DNA from 2 places in the Rhizobium sp. SRI_017 genome. Region 2 is predicted to be linked to the other one. Evidence: predicted binding sites of a transcription regulator. Region 2 holds the regulator's gene; the other holds the start of a gene.
The links. Region 2 encodes LexA, which represses DNA repair genes until DNA is damaged. Its sites were predicted from a motif close to TGTTCNNNNTGTGTTCNG; they were not measured.

Region 1: recA (recombinase RecA) is a predicted target of LexA. The motif match lies at 4,483-4,500, and genes of this name have one in related genera.

The regions. Positions count from the first base shown of each region.
Region 1 covers NZ_JBYCZP010000004.1:25,431-33,320, forward strand. The annotation lists gene cckA (cell cycle histidine kinase CckA) at 1-1,660, shown strand, start outside; gene AC2YI2_RS10320 (hypothetical protein) at 1,774-2,259, shown strand; gene AC2YI2_RS10325 (pseudouridine-5'-phosphate glycosidase) at 2,421-3,347, opposite strand; gene AC2YI2_RS10330 (carbohydrate kinase family protein) at 3,383-4,324, opposite strand; gene recA (recombinase RecA) at 4,558-5,643, shown strand; gene alaS (alanine--tRNA ligase) at 5,817-7,890, shown strand, end outside.
Region 2 covers NZ_JBYCZP010000004.1:233,467-241,356, reverse strand. The annotation lists gene AC2YI2_RS11365 (D-Ala-D-Ala carboxypeptidase family metallohydrolase) at 158-1,444, shown strand; tRNA gene AC2YI2_RS11360 (tRNA-Glu) at 1,583-1,657, shown strand; tRNA gene AC2YI2_RS11355 (tRNA-Glu) at 1,806-1,880, shown strand; tRNA gene AC2YI2_RS11350 (tRNA-Glu) at 1,949-2,023, shown strand; gene AC2YI2_RS11345 (hypothetical protein) at 2,435-2,833, shown strand; gene AC2YI2_RS11340 (flavin-nucleotide-binding protein) at 2,784-3,713, opposite strand; gene AC2YI2_RS11335 (glutathione S-transferase family protein) at 3,722-4,327, opposite strand; gene AC2YI2_RS11330 (LysR family transcriptional regulator) at 4,431-5,348, shown strand; gene AC2YI2_RS11325 (hypothetical protein) at 5,363-5,695, opposite strand; gene lexA (transcriptional repressor LexA) at 6,077-6,793, shown strand; gene gmd (GDP-mannose 4,6-dehydratase) at 7,082-7,890, shown strand, end outside.

The DNA of each region.
Region 1 (7,890 bases), 210 kb from region 2:
TCGCGTCTCGGCAACCAAGGACGGCGCGCCCGGCGAAAGCAGGACGATCGTGCTCGCGCGCCAGAAGGACGAAGTCTCGCACGACGGCGACTCGTCGGCCGCGCAGCGCTTCAACCGCTTCTTCAACAATACGCCGATGGCCATCGCCTCGGTGGACAGCGACGGCCGCATCCTGCGCACCAATACCCAGTTCATGAAACTCTTCGCCGGCCTCGCGCCGAAGGACGGTGGGGAGGCGCGTCTCGACCAGATCGTTCAGCAAAGCGACCGCGGAAGGCTCGAGGAAGCGCTTGCCGCCGCCAAGGATCGCAAGGTCGATATCGAGCCTGTCGAGTCGCACCATCCGGCAGACGAGAGCAGGGCGTTCCGCTTCTATGTCAATGCGGTGATCGACCAGGCCGACGAGGCACCGGAGGAAGCCGCGATCGTCTATGCCGTGGAAACGACGCAGCAAAAGGCGCTCGAAGGCCAGATGGCACAGACGCAGAAGATGAACGCTGTCGGCACGCTCGCCGGCGGCATCGCGCACGACTTCAACAATGTGCTTACTGCCATCATGCTGTCGGCCGACCACCTGCTGCTGCAGGCCCGGCAGTCGGATTCGACCTTTGCCGATCTCATGGAGATCAAGCGCAATGCCAATCGCGCCGCGGTGCTGGTGCGTCAGTTGCTCGCTTTCTCGCGCAAGCAGACCCTTCGGCCGGCTGTCATCAATCTCACGGACGCAATCGGCGATCTCCGCATGCTCGTGGCGCGGATGCTGTCCGGCACCAAGGTCAAGCTCGAGGTCGAATATGGCCGCGACCTCTGGCCGGTCAAGACCGACCTCTCGCAGTTTGAGCAGGTGATGGTGAACCTCTCCGTCAATGCCCGCGACGCCATGCCCGAGGGCGGCACGCTGACGATCCGCACGCGCAACGTGGCGGCAACGGAAGCCGGCAGTCTCGGCCATCGCGGCCTGCCGGCCGAGGATTTCGTGCTGATCGACGTCGCCGATACCGGCACCGGCATCTCGCCCGACATCATGGACAAGATCTTTGAGCCGTTCTTCACGACGAAGGACGTCGGCAAGGGTACTGGCCTGGGTTTGTCGATGGTCTACGGCATCATCAAGCAGTCGGGAGGCTATGTCTTCCCCGAGTCCGAAGTCGGCAAGGGCACCGTCTTTCATCTCTTCCTGCCGCGCCATATCGTCGTGGAGGAACCGGTGGTCGAGGGTGCCGAGCCGAGTGTCGCCGCAGGCGCGCGCAAGCCCGGGGAAGCCGAAAAGGCGGATGTCGATCTCACGGGCAATTCCGCGATCGTCTTGCTGGTCGAGGACGAGGAAGCCGTGCGGCGCGGCGGCAAGCGCATGCTGGAAACACGCGGCTACACGGTCCACGAGGCGGGATCAGGTGTCGAAGCGCTCGACATCCTCGAAGAACTCGACGGCCAGGTCGATATCGTCGTTTCCGATGTCGTCATGCCCGAAATGGACGGTCCGACACTGCTCGGCGAAATCCGCAAGAAATGGCCGGATCTGAAATTCATCTTCGTATCGGGATTTGCCGAGGATGCGTTCGCCCGCAATCTGCCGGAGGGCTCGAAGTTCGGCTTCCTGCCCAAGCCGTTCTCGCTCAAGCAGCTGGCGAGCACCGTGCGGGAAATGCTCGATAGCTGACGCTTACTGCTTCAGCGCTGATGAAAGGGGCGCGAGGCGGCGGAACTCGAGATCAAAGGCCACTAAATCGGATAGTTCACGAAATAGCCAACGACAGGGGGAGGAAGCAGGGGATGGGATGGGTCGCCGCGGCAATCGTCTTCGCAGCTCTGCTCTACAAATTTCCTAGAACAGTCATCTGGACTGTCGTCGCGGCAACAGGAGTTGCGGCAATAGGACTGGCCATTAATTATGCGTGGGAGCAGCGTGCGGCTGAGACACGGCAGTCGGAGCGCAACCTGATCAAGATAACTGTCAAGGTGGATCCCTTCATCTGCGAGGAGGCTGATTTCCCCTTGGCGATCGGGGTTCGCAACAGCAATGACTTCACTATCAACGCAGTCACGTTCTACATCAATGGTAGGAAGTCTGGCTTTAGCAAGACGATTTATCGTTCCAGCTACACCAATGATAAGATCATAGCGAAACACGAGTTTTTTGCTTCGTGCTGGTCTCTGTCAGACTTCGACGCAAAGGAAATGAAGAATGCAAATCTGGCTCCGAAGGACTTGGAGTGGGATGCCGAGCTGTCATATTTCGACAAAGCTCACTCACCCTAGCACTGACAGCGTGATGTGGGCGCGCCCGATCAACTTGGTGAGTTTTGTCGGGACAGTCACACAGGACGGAAACGCTCCGCACACCCCCTGAGCTTCCAGTTGAGTCCTTTCGATCAGGCCCTTCGGTCGAGCTTCACAATAGCGCTCTGTACCATCCGATTTTAGGATGTTTGGGCCAGCGCCACCGCGACCTGCGCCGCCAGCCGCGCGTTGTTCTCGACCAGCGCAATGTTCGTCGTCAAGCTGCGGCCCTCGGTGATCTCGAAAATGCTGGCGAGCAGGAACGGTGTCACCGCCTTTCCTGATATGCCCTTGGCCTCGGCGCGTTCAAGTGCCTGGGCGATATAGCCTTCCATCTCGGCGCTCGGGATTTCGTGTCTCTCCGGCACGGGATTGCCGATCAGCATGCCGCCGGCGATACCGAAGGCTTCGCGGGAGCGCTGGAAGGCGGCGATGCGATCCGGGCCGTCGAGCCGAAGCGGGCTCTTGAGGCCGGAACTGCGCGACCAGAAGGCCGGAAAATCGTCCTGGCCGAAGGTGAGGACCGGCACGCCCTTGGTCTCCAGAACTTCGAGCGTCTTCGGCACGTCGAGGATCGCCTTGGCACCAGCGCAGACAACGATCACCGGCGTGCGCGACAATTCTTCCAGGTCCGCCGAGATATCAAAGCTCTCCTCCGCCTTGCGGTGGACGCCGCCAATGCCGCCGGTGGCGAAAACATGGATACCGCCGCGTGCCGCTGCAATCATGGTCGCGGCGACTGTCGTGGCGCCCGTCCGACCCTCGGAGATCGCGAAAGCGAGGTCGGCGCGCGACAGCTTCATCGCGTCCGACGTCTGGGCGAGTGCATGGAGCTCGGCCTGGTCGAGGCCGATATGCAGTTGACCCTTGATGACCGCGATCGTCGCCGGCACGGCGCCTTCGGACCGGATGATCGACTCGACACTCTCGGCCATTTCGAGATTGCCGGGGAAGGGCATGCCATGGGTGATGATGGTGGACTCGAGTGCCACCACCGGCCTGCCGGCGGCCTTGGCGGCCGCGACTTCGGCGGAGAAGGAAACGGGGAGCGAGCTGGCGTCGGTCATCTGGCGGGGTCCTGGATCGTCGTGTTTTTCCGGTCTTACAGCACGATTTCTGCGGTCGGCACAAGCGGCAGGGTGCCCGTCAGCATTTCGTGCGTCAGCTCTTCCGCTGTCGCCATCTCGCTGGCCAGCGCCAGCAGGGCAGACGCCGCGCCATGCACCACGGCATCGCCGAGTGTACCACCATTGAGCCGCGCATGCAGGAAACCCGCGGCAAAACCATCGCCGGCACCCGTGACATCGCCGATCTGCTCCAGCGAGGGAGGCGTGAGGAAGGCCGCGCCGGACGCGTCCCAGGCGATCAGCTCGTTGCCGCCGCGCGTGATGGCGCCCCCCGCGAGACCCTTCTCCCGCATAAGGGCCGGCCACGCACGATGATCCGTCGGCTCGCGAGCGGTCAGCGCCCGAGCTTCGGCTTCATTCATGAACAGCCAGTCGATCGACGGCAGAAGTTCCACAAAGCGCACGACCTTGGCGGGTGAAATGCCGATAGCCGCGAGTGGGATTTCGCGCGTTCTTGCTGCTGCAGCAATGGCGGCCAGCGTCTCGGGTGGAAGATTGGCATCGGTCAGCAGGATCTCCGCCTTGTCGACGAGGTCGCGCACCTGCCGAACCGCGAGCCGTCGCGGGCTGAACAGTCGATAGAGTTCCATGTCGGCCAGTGCGATCACCAGATTGCCGTCGCGCTCCATGATCGCCGTATAGCTCGGCGTCCGGCGATCGAGGAAGGTGAAGGGGCGGTCGATGACGCCGGCCGCAGCAGCTGCTGTCGCCACGGCCTCACCCTCGGCGTCACCGCCGCGCGGCGAGACCATCGTCACCTTGTGTCCGAGCCTGGCAAGGCTGCGGGCACAGTTGAAGGCGCCGCCACCGGCCTCTTCCTTCCAGGTTCCGGGGTTGGATGCACCGGGCGCGGTGGCGCCCGCGATGCGGCCGCGCCGGTCGATATGGGCGCCGCCCAGAACCAGAATGTCGGTCATGCTATGAACCTGTTCACGTCTCGAATCATCCATAGCGCCCGCGCGGGATCGAGGGCAAGTACCGCCGCTCGCAGGTCCCACTACATCTTGCGAAACGAAGAGAGAACACGCACTCGATTTAGATTATAGTTCAATTATTTGAACGGCCCTTGCACGACGAGAACAAATAGAGTACATACAGCCTCAATCCCGCACATTGCTTCGGCGGCTCCGATAACTTAAAGGTGGACCAGATGGCTCAGAACACGCTTCGACTCGTAGAGGACAACAAGGCAGTGGACAAAAGCAAGGCACTGGATGCGGCTCTCTCGCAGATCGAACGCTCGTTCGGCAAGGGCTCCATCATGCGTCTCGGTTCCAACGAGAATGTCGTCGAGATCGAAACCGTCTCCACCGGTTCGCTCAGCCTCGATATCGCGCTCGGCGTCGGCGGTCTGCCGCGGGGCCGCATCATCGAGATCTACGGGCCGGAAAGCTCGGGCAAGACAACTCTCGCTCTGCAGACGATCGCTGAAGCCCAGAAGAAGGGCGGCATCTGCGCCTTCGTCGACGCCGAACACGCGCTCGATCCCGTTTATGCCCGCAAGCTTGGCGTCGATCTCGAAAATCTGCTGATCTCGCAGCCGGACACCGGCGAGCAGGCGCTCGAAATCACCGATACGCTGGTCCGCTCAGGCGCGATCGACGTGCTGGTCATCGACTCGGTTGCGGCGCTGACGCCGCGTGCCGAAATCGAGGGCGAAATGGGTGACAGCCTTCCAGGCCTGCAGGCGCGCTTGATGAGCCAGGCGCTGCGCAAGCTGACGGCTTCGATCTCGAAGTCGAAATGCATGGTGATCTTCATCAACCAGATCCGCATGAAGATCGGCGTGATGTATGGTTCGCCCGAGACCACCACGGGCGGCAACGCGCTGAAGTTCTATGCTTCCGTTCGCCTCGACATCCGCCGTATCGGCTCGGTCAAGGATCGCGAAGAAGTCATCGGCAATCAGACCCGCGTCAAGGTCGTCAAGAACAAGATGGCGCCGCCCTTCAAGCAGGTCGAATTCGACATCATGTATGGCGAAGGCGTTTCCAAGACCGGCGAGCTCGTCGATCTCGGTGTCAAGGCGGGTATCGTCGAGAAGTCGGGTGCCTGGTTCTCCTACAACAGCCAACGCCTCGGTCAGGGCCGTGAAAATGCCAAGACGTTCCTCAAGGATAATCCCGATCTCGCGCGCGAAATCGAATTGTCGTTGCGTCAGAACGCCGGTCTGATCGCCGAGAAGTTCCTGGAAAACGGCTCGCCGGAAGCGGAAGTGAACTCGCCCGACGACTGATCATTCTTCCCCCATGTCCGGTGCGCCGCCCGCGCCGACATTCACGAGCCCCGGCCGCCGCTTAAACTGGCGTGCCGGGGCTTTGTTTTTCTGGACATGGAAAAGGGCGGACGATAAAAGCCGGTGTCCAAAACGGCGTCGTACAGGCGTTTCGAAGGTTTGAAAGGCATAACATGAGTGGCGTGAATGAAATCCGGTCGGCTTTCCTGGATTACTTTGGGAAAAACGGGCACGAGATCGTCGCATCCTCGCCGCTGGTGCCGCGCAACGATCCGACGCTGATGTTCACCAATGCCGGCATGGTGCAGTTCAAGAACGTGTTCACTGGCCTTGAATCGCGTCCCTACAAGACGGCCGCGACCGCGCAGAAATGTGTTCGTGCCGGCGGCAAGCACAACGACCTCGACAATGTCGGCTATACCGCGCGCCATCACACCTTCTTCGAGATGCTCGGCAACTTCTCCTTCGGTGACTATTTCAAGGAACGTGCGATCGAGCTCGCCTGGAACCTGATCACCAAGGAATACGGCATCGACAAGAACCGCCTGCTCGTCACCGTCTACCACACTGACGACGAAGCCTTCGGTCTCTGGCAGAAGATCGCCGGCCTGCCGGAAAGCCGCATCATCCGCATTCCGACATCAGACAATTTCTGGGCGATGGGTGACACCGGCCCCTGCGGGCCGTGCTCGGAAATCTTCTATGACCACGGCGACCATGTCTGGGGCGGCCCTCCCGGTTCACCCGATGAAGATGGCGACCGCTTCATCGAGATCTGGAACCTCGTCTTCATGCAGTATGAGCAGGTGACGAAGGAGGAACGCGTCAACCTGCCCAGGCCGTCGATCGACACCGGCATGGGCCTCGAGCGCGTCTCGGCGCTGCTGCAGGGCAAGCACGACAATTACGACACTGATCTTTTCCGCACGCTGATCGAAGCCTCGATGCATGCGACCGGCACCGACGACCAGGGCGAGCGCCGCGCGAGCCATCGCGTCATTGCCGACCACCTTCGGTCCAGCGCCTTCCTGATTGCCGATGGCGTCCTGCCGATGAACGAAGGCCGCGGCTATGTTCTCCGTCGCATCATGCGCCGCGCCATGCGCCACGGCGAGCTTCTCGGCGCGCGCGAACCGCTGATGTGGAAGCTGGTGCCGGCACTCGTCCGGGAAATGGGCGTCGCCTATCCGGAACTGATCCGCGCCGAAGCGCTGATTACCGAGACACTGAAACTCGAGGAAACCCGCTTCCGCAAGACGTTGGAGCGCGGCCTTGGCCTGCTGAACAATGCTGTCAGCGACATTTCCGAAGGCGGCCAGCTCGATGGCGAGACCGCCTTCAAGCTCTATGACACCTACGGCTTCCCGCTCGACCTGACGCAGGATGCGCTGCGTCAGAAGGGCATCGGCGTCGACACCGACACTTTCTCCAGGGCGATGGCGCGGCAGAAGGCCGAGGCCCGCGCCAATTGGGCGGGCTCCGGCGATGCTGCGACCGAGACCATCTGGTTCGAACTTAGGGATCAGCACGGCGCGACCGAATTCCTTGGCTATGACACCGAGCGTGCCGAAGGCGTGGTGCAGGCCATCGTGGCCAACGGTGCCGTGATCGGATCCGCCAAGGCCGGCGACAAGGTTCAGGTCGTCGTCAGCCAGACCCCGTTCTACGCCGAATCCGGCGGCCAGATGGGCGACAGCGGCGTCATCGTCTTCGAAGGCGGCCGCGCGATCGTCACTGAAACCCACAAGAAGGGCGAGGGGCTCTTCGTCCACTATGCCGAAGTGACCGAAGGCACGCTCAAGGCCGGCGATCCCGTAACGCTCGAGGTCGATCACGCCCGCCGTGGCCGCCTGCGTTCCAACCATTCGGCGACCCACCTGATCCACGAGGCGCTGCGCGAAGTGCTCGGCACCCATGTGGCGCAGAAGGGTTCACTGGTCGCACCCGAGCGGCTGCGCTTCGATGTCTCCCACCCCAAGCCGATGTCGGCAGAGGAACTGAAGGAGGTCGAGGAGATCGCCAACGATATCGTGGTGCAGAATGCACCGGTCAGTACGCGCCTGATGAGTGTCGACGACGCGATCGCCGAGGGCGCCATGGCGCTGTTCGGCGAGAAATATGGCGATGAGGTGCGCGTCGTTTCCATGGGGACGGCCAAGCGCGGCTCCAAGTCGGGCAAGGCCTATTCCGTCGAACTTTGCGGCGGCACGCATGTGCGCGAGACCGGCGATATCGGCCTGATCCGCA
Region 2 (7,890 bases):
CATTCCGAGATTTTGTGTCTAAACAAAATTCGCCGGAGTCAAAATCATACTAAATGGGATGGGACGGATTTTGCCTGAGTACCGGATCAAGAGCGCAAGCAACCGGTTAGTACCCTGGGTACTATTTGCCGCCACCATGTTGGGCCTGGGCGGCTGCATGGCCTCTCCCGCCGACCAGCTTGCTCAGATCCAGACGACTGCGAACGCCAATCCTACCACGCTCGTCGAACTCGCGGCCCAGCAGAACGCCAAGAATACGACTCCATCAGACATCGAGCAGCAGGCGCAGGCCGATGTCGAGTCGCTCGATACAGCCACCGTCGATGGCGTGGAGCAGGCGCAGACGGACCAGCAGGGCCTGCTGACACAGCCCAAGAACATCGCGGCCACCCGCAGCAGCATCTTCTCCACCCAGGGCGACCAGTTCATCGACCAGGGAGCAACGCAGAAGACGGCACGGCTTGGCAACCAGCCGGTCGACGTGACCCAGTCGAGCATCTACAGCAACAACAGCGTCGAAGCGGTAATCGCTGCGGATGCTGCGACTGATCCGACGGCTATGGTGCCGAGCTATGAAAGTCTTGCCGAGCGCATGGCGGTGCCCATGCCCAATTCCGACGAGGTCGAGGAAGTCCAGAAGGTCGCGATGGGCGACACCGAAATTCCGATCCTCGACGCCAGTGCGACACTGGCAGCGAATGCGCTGGCCGAGCCGGACAAGATTACCTCACAGGAAGTGGCATCCGCCGACCTGGCAGCCGTACAGGCCGAGATAACGACCAACACCCTTCCGACGACGCGCACGACCGCCGAAAAGAAGCCGCTCACGCTGGCGGACCTGTTCCGCAAGAGCAATTCCGAGGACTTTGACGGCGACCGCTTTGCCAAGAAGAAGAAGGTCGTGACGCGGGGCATCCCCAATATGCAGACGGCTGCGCTGAGTGACGACACCTTGCCGGGCGTTAACACCAACGCGATGTTTCCGACAACGACGGGCCTCGAAGACGAAGACCATGACGAGGATGACCAGCCCGCCGGCCTGATGCAGCTTGCCGCGCTGCCCTCGATGACTCGCATTGCGCCGAACGGCCTCTATGTCCAGACCGACAAGGTGGAAGTCAGTTGCCTGCGTCCCGAGCTGGTTTCGATGATCCGTGTGGTCGAGGACCACTACAAGCGTCCAGCCATCATCACCAGCGGCTTCCGCGACCCGCGTCGCAACCGCCGCGCCGGCGGCGTACGCCACTCGCTGCACACGATGTGCGCAGCCGCTGACATCCAGGTGCAGGGCGTGTCGAAATGGGCCCTCGCGGACTTCCTCCGTTCGCTCCCGGGCCGCGGTGGCGTGGGTACCTATTGCCATACGGAGTCGGTGCATATCGACATCGGTGGCGAGCGCGACTGGAACTGGCGGTGCCGCCGCAAGAAGCGCATGCGCGGCTGATCGGGCCGGATGCCCTGCGCTAACACCATGACAACGCTGGCAATTTTGCCGATTTCCTTTCTCAGATAATTTCTTTTGCTGGAGCGCAAATTTGCGCTTGCGGCCCCGGAACAAGCTGGCTATAAGCCACCCGTTCGCGCGCCCTTCGTCTATCGGTTAGGACACCAGATTTTCATTCTGGGAAGAGGGGTTCGACTCCCCTAGGGCGTGCCAACTTCTCCCCCTTCCTCATCGATTATTCCATGCATTGAATGCCTTCCTGGCAATTCTTCATGTCTCACATGAAATTTTTGCGATGGAATTGCTGCGACCGACTTGCGTGAATCGAATCCGCTGTTATAAGGGCGCCATCGAAGCGGATGCGCCCTTCGTCTATCGGTTAGGACACCAGATTTTCATTCTGGGAAGAGGGGTTCGACTCCCCTAGGGCGTGCCACCTCGACAATCATGACATGATGATGACGCTTGCGGCGGGCTTCGGCCTTGCCTATATTCGTGAGCGCTGCGCCCATCGTCTAGCGGTCAGGACGCCGCCCTCTCACGGCGGTAACACGGGTTCGAGTCCCGTTGGGCGTGCCAAACTTCATGAAATCGTAAATGTTGCCCGATCAGATCGCCGGCATGCTTCGGATATGTGGCTAACCCCTCGGCTTGTCGAGATCGATATTGAAGGAGTTGATGACCGTGTCGGATCCTGGTGGAATTGCCGAAATTCCAGCCCCTCAGGTCGCCCGAGATAGTGGTGCTTTTCTTCATCACCAGGTCGTGGCCGAATGTTGAATCCTCGCGGCTGCCCACTATGTCCCGTGATGAGACGCTCGCGAACACACCGGGAAGCAGTTTGAGTTAAGCTTGTGCCGCACGACGACAGAAAGTGTCATCAGGTGGACCGGCGTTTCCCTCTGATCCAGGACCGATGGCCGCCGTCCGAGCTTCCGTGATGGAACTCTGTGCCCGGTCCGCGACTTTCCGTTGGGAAAGGAGCTTGCCATGTACAAGCCAGCCAAGCATCCCGCGGCAGATGACAACCGAGAAAAGCGTGTGCCCGGCGATCCCGGCGTCGGTGGGTTGATTTCCGATCCCCTGGAACCTTCCGGCCCGCATGACAAACCTGATCCAAATGCAGGCCGCCAATCGCCCGACCCCGAACCGCCGCGTCATCACGGCGATTGGATGCCGCCAAAGAAGGACGTGGCGCGCGCGCGGGGGCATCGCCTGGCCGCCATCATGCGGCGAAAGTCACGGAGTGGCATGCCGCGTGCGCTGTTTCGCGAGGAAGACGACACCAGCCTTGAGGATCTCAAGGCGCTCGCGCTGGCCCATCGACATCAGTATGCGCTCAAGCCTCTTTCGGCAGGAAGGGTGACCACTCGTCGAAACGCCATCTGAGAGCCATCGTCGCCGGCCGCCAGAGGATGCGTGTCGGCTCGAAGCTCCAGAGGCGCTCCGCGCCCGGATGCGACGCCGTGTCGGAGGGCATCGGCTGCAGTTTGGCAACACCCGTCATTTGCAGCATGTCGCCTGTCTCGAAATCCACGAAGGTCAGGCCGGCCCGCGGATTGGCCAGGATATTGCCGAGCGTATTGAAATACATGTTGCCGGCGTAATCGGGGATCGTGAGGACGCCGTCATCGACATGCACGAAACCAGCCGGTCCGCCGCGATGTGAAACATCCACGGACCGTTTCCGATTCCGCCCCTCCACATAGGTCGCGACGAATAGAGTATCCGCGCGCTGGACGAGGTCGAGCGGCGCGCCTTCCAACCGAGCAAGTTGCGTCGGAATCGCCCGGGAGATGGCGGCGGGATCACCGACGAAGACGGGCTCCCGGCGCTGGATATATCTTGGACAATTTCCAAAGCTCTGGTCGACATGCAGGGCAAACCCCTCCCCGTCGCGGATCACGGTGCCGTTCAGCCTGTTCCGCCGCCTGGTCGAGAGATCGATGCCCAGCAGCGCAGCGGAGGCACCGTCTTCCAGACCCGCATCTGCAGGATCATGCTCATCCCGAGACAGATCGAGATGCAAATGATGTTCATCCTCGGCATGCAGGAAGCCGGGATAGCCGGTGCGAAGCGTAGCCCAGGCGTCGCCTCGCCCATCGACGCTGCCAAACACGGCCATCGGCAGCAGTGGATAGAATTCGCGATGCTGCTGGATGAGGTGGTCCCGGATGGTCTTGCTGCCAATCTCCGCCATACGCTCGGCGACACCCACCGAGCGTTGCAGCGCGACTTCACCGGCATGCCAAGGTGCGTGTTCTGACATGGCGCACCTCAGGCGGCACGATTTGCGTGCGGGAATTCGACGAAGCCCGGAAGCGCCTCGATATATCCCAGCCAGCGATGGATATGGGCGTAGTCGGTGAGCTCGACATTGCCCTCCGGCGCACGCGCCACGTAGCTGTAGAGCGCGATGTCGGCGATCGTCGGCGTCTCGCCACAGATGTAGGGGTGCGCTGCGAGCTGGTGGTCGATGAGGCGCAGGATGGCATGGGCGCGCGGGATGACTTCGTCGGGCCTGTAGGGCGCCTTGAAGACGGTGATCAATCGAGCCTGTGCCGGGCCATGGGCAAGCTGGCCGGCGGCGACCGACAGCCAACGCTGGACGGCGGCTGCACCCAGGGCATCGTCCGGAAGCCAGTCAGTTCTGCCGAACTTCTTGGCGAGATAAACGAGAATGGCATTTGCGTCCGAGATGATCGCGCCATCGTCATCGAGCACCGGCACTTGCCCAAAGGCATTGAGTTCGAGGAACTCCGGGCGCTTGTGCGCGCCGGCGGCGAGATTGACTTCAATCTCTTCGTAGTCGGCACCGACCAGAGACAGGAACAGCCTGACACGATGCGAATGGCCAGACAGGCGGAAAGAATAGAGCTTCATGATCAATCTCCAGATTACATACCGAATATGGGCGATGTTCTGGAATTGATAATCCTCATAGAATGCTCTAGATTATTGCTGAATTGGCAATAATGGGCATTCGATGAATCGGCTCGAGGCTATGCGCATCTTCGGTGAGGTCGCCGATCGCAGCGGCTTCGCCGGCGCGGCGCGAAAGCTCAATCTCTCGCCCTCTGTGGTCACGCGCGCGGTCGCGGGGCTCGAGCGCGACATCGGAGCGAAGCTCCTGGTCCGGACGACGCGATCGGTCAAGCTGACACATGCCGGCGAACGCTATCTCGCGGATTGTCGCCGCATCCTGTCCGAAATCGCCGAAGCCGAAGCCAATGCTGCAGGCAGTTTTGCAGCGCCGGCGGGAGCACTCACGATCACCGCGCCGGTATTGTTCGGCCGGCTTTATGTTCTTCCGATCCTTCTCGATTTCCTCGACAAATATCCTGCGATGCAGGTCCGTTTCTTGTTGCTTGACCGGGTCACGCATCTTGTCGAGGAAGGTATCAATGTCGCGGTTCGCATTGCGCATCTGCCGTCGTCTGCGCTGACCACCCAGCGGGTCGGCGCGATCCGGCAGGTCGTCTGCGGATCGCCCGCCTATTTTGACCGTGCGGGCATTCCGCACGTACCCGACGAGCTCGCGCAGCATCGACTTATCGGGCGCGATGGCATTTTCGGCGGATCCGAATGGCGATTTGGTCGGGACGACTCGATCCGCGTTGCGATTTCCACGCGCTTCATCTGCAACACCAACGATGCTGTGATCGAGGCGGTGCTGAGCGGCTGGGGCATCTCCCGCTTCCAGTCCTATCAGGTCGCCGAACCGATCGCTGCCGGCCAGCTTGTTCCGGTGCTCACGGACTACGAGCGCGAGCCGGTGCCCATCCATATTGTCCATGCAGAGGGACGCGAGAGTTCGGCACGGCTTCGCGCCTTCGTCGATTTCGCGGCGCGACGGTTGCGTGCCGATCCACGGCTGCAGATCGCATCCGATGGACGGAGATAGTCACTGGCGGGGATTTATGCGGCTGCGCCGTCGGCCGAGACCCATTGGCCTTTGCGGCGCGATTTCACGTCGTAGCAGGCCTTGTCGGCCGCCGACACCAGTTTGGAGACGGATTGCGCCGCGCCAGTGATCGACTTGACGTCGACGCTGGCGCCAATTCCATAATTCTTGCCACTGAAGACAGGATCGAGAGCCGCGACCGCCTTGGTGATCCTGTCACAGATGCGATCGGCAAGTCTCGCGTTGGCACGCGGTCCGCCCGCTGGATGCGGGCGACCAAGCCAGGGACCTGCGATAAGCTCGACATCGTGCCGGCATATGTCGATCCTTGAGGCGGTTCCGCCCATTGTTTCACCTCAGCGACGGGGATGATGAGGCGCTGCCAACGCCCTGACAGGCGGCAAGGGTGCGGACATTTTCACCTTCGCGGCAACGGACTGGATTTCACGCTCGCGAAGTCTGGCAAGAATGCGCGCTTGTCGGCTTTGTCGGCGGTGACATCCTTCTCATCGGCATCAAGCCGACTGAGATAGACGCGAGCGACTTCACCGCCATCTGACAGGTCTAAAACCGAACTACGGGGCGCGCGAGCGCCGCGTAGTTCGGCGTGCGAAATATTCTTATTGATCCATGCAGATATAAGCAAATTTTAAACCCTTGCAGAACATACATGGAACATATAGTGTTTGTTCCAGATTTGTTTCACCGATTCTGCCCGGGGATAGACGATGCTCACCAGAAAACAGCAGGAATTGCTTCTCTTCATTCACGAGCGGATGAAGGAGTCGGGAATTCCGCCATCTTTCGACGAGATGAAGGATGCGCTCGATCTCGCGTCCAAGTCCGGCATCCATCGGTTGATTACTGCCCTGGAGGAGCGCGGCTTCATCCGGCGCCTGCCAAACCGGGCGCGTGCGCTCGAGGTCATCAAGCTGCCCGAGGCCTATTCGCCGAGCGTGAAGCCCACCAAGGGTTTTTCACCCAGCGTCATCGAGGGTTCGCTCGGCAAGACGCCTGCCCCGGCATCACCCCGACCGTCAGCCAACGATGATGCCGATGGTTCAGTGTCGATCCCCGTCATGGGGCGGATTGCCGCCGGTGTGCCGATTTCAGCAATTCAGAATACCACGCACGACATTGCCGTGCCTGCGGGCATGATCGGCGCAGGCGATCATTATGCGCTCGAGGTCAGGGGTGACTCGATGATCGAGGCCGGCATTCTCGACGGTGATACGGTCATCATCCGCAATGGCAACATTGCGAGCCCAGGTGACATCGTGGTGGCACTCGTCGACGACGAGGAAGCGACGCTCAAGCGGTTCCGCCGCAAGGGCGCTTCGATCGCCCTCGAAGCCGCGAACCCTGCCTATGAGACACGCATCTTCGGCCCCGATCGTGTCAAGATCCAGGGTAAGCTTGTCGGGCTGATCCGCCGCTACCACTGATAACGCAAGCGCGTCGACGGAACATTTCTGAAGCCCGTGCGTTCAGGCAGCGTACGGGCTTTCGTCTGTCTGCAAGACAGGACGATTGCAGTGTTTAGCGACCTTCGGTATGGAAGGCCGCAGGGGCAGAAATTTCAAGGTCTTCGAGCTTTCGCCGGTGCGGTTCCGGTTTCCGGATCGCCTCTTTGCCGTGCGACCGGGTTCTGACATTTTGCCGCCCCAATCGGCCACTAGCGCCAAGGCCAACGGGTGAGACATCCCACGGATTGCGTTCAACAGGAGACGTCATTGAGCACTGAGAAGAGAAAAGTTGCGCTCGTCACGGGCATTACCGGCCAGGATGGCGCCTATCTCGCCGAACTTCTTCTCGAAAAGGGCTATATCGTCCACGGCATCAAGCGCCGCTCCTCCTCGTTCAACACGAGCCGCATCGAGAGCATCTACCAGGATCCGCATGTCGAGAACCAGCGATTCATCCTGCACTACGGCGACATGACCGACTCGACCAACCTGATCCGCATCGTGCAGGAAGCGCAGCCGGACGAGATCTATAACCTTGCGGCGCAGAGCCATGTGCGCGTGTCTTTCGAGACGCCGGAATACACGGCAAATGCAGATGGCATCGGCACGCTGCGCCTGCTGGAAGCGATCCGCATTCTCAAGATGGAAGAGAAGACCCGCTTCTATCAGGCCTCGACCTCCGAGCTCTATGGCCTCGTGCAGGAAGTCCCCCAGCGCGAGACGACGCCATTCTATCCGCGTTCGCCCTACGCCGCGGCAAAACTCTATTCCTACTGGATCACGGTCAATTACCGCGAAGCCTATGGCATGCATGCCTCAAACGGCATCCTGTTCAACCATGAGAGCCCGCTGCGCGGCGAGACCTTCGTCACCCGCAAGATCACCCGCGCCGCCGCCGCCATCCGCCTCGGCAAGCAGGAAAAGCTCTATGTCGGCAATATCGACGCCAAGCGCGACTGGGGCCATGCCCGCGAATATGTCCGCGGCATGTGGCTTATGCTGCAGCAGGACAAGCCGGACGATTACGTGCTCGCGACCGGCGAGACCACGGAAGTGCGCCAGTTCATCAACTGGGC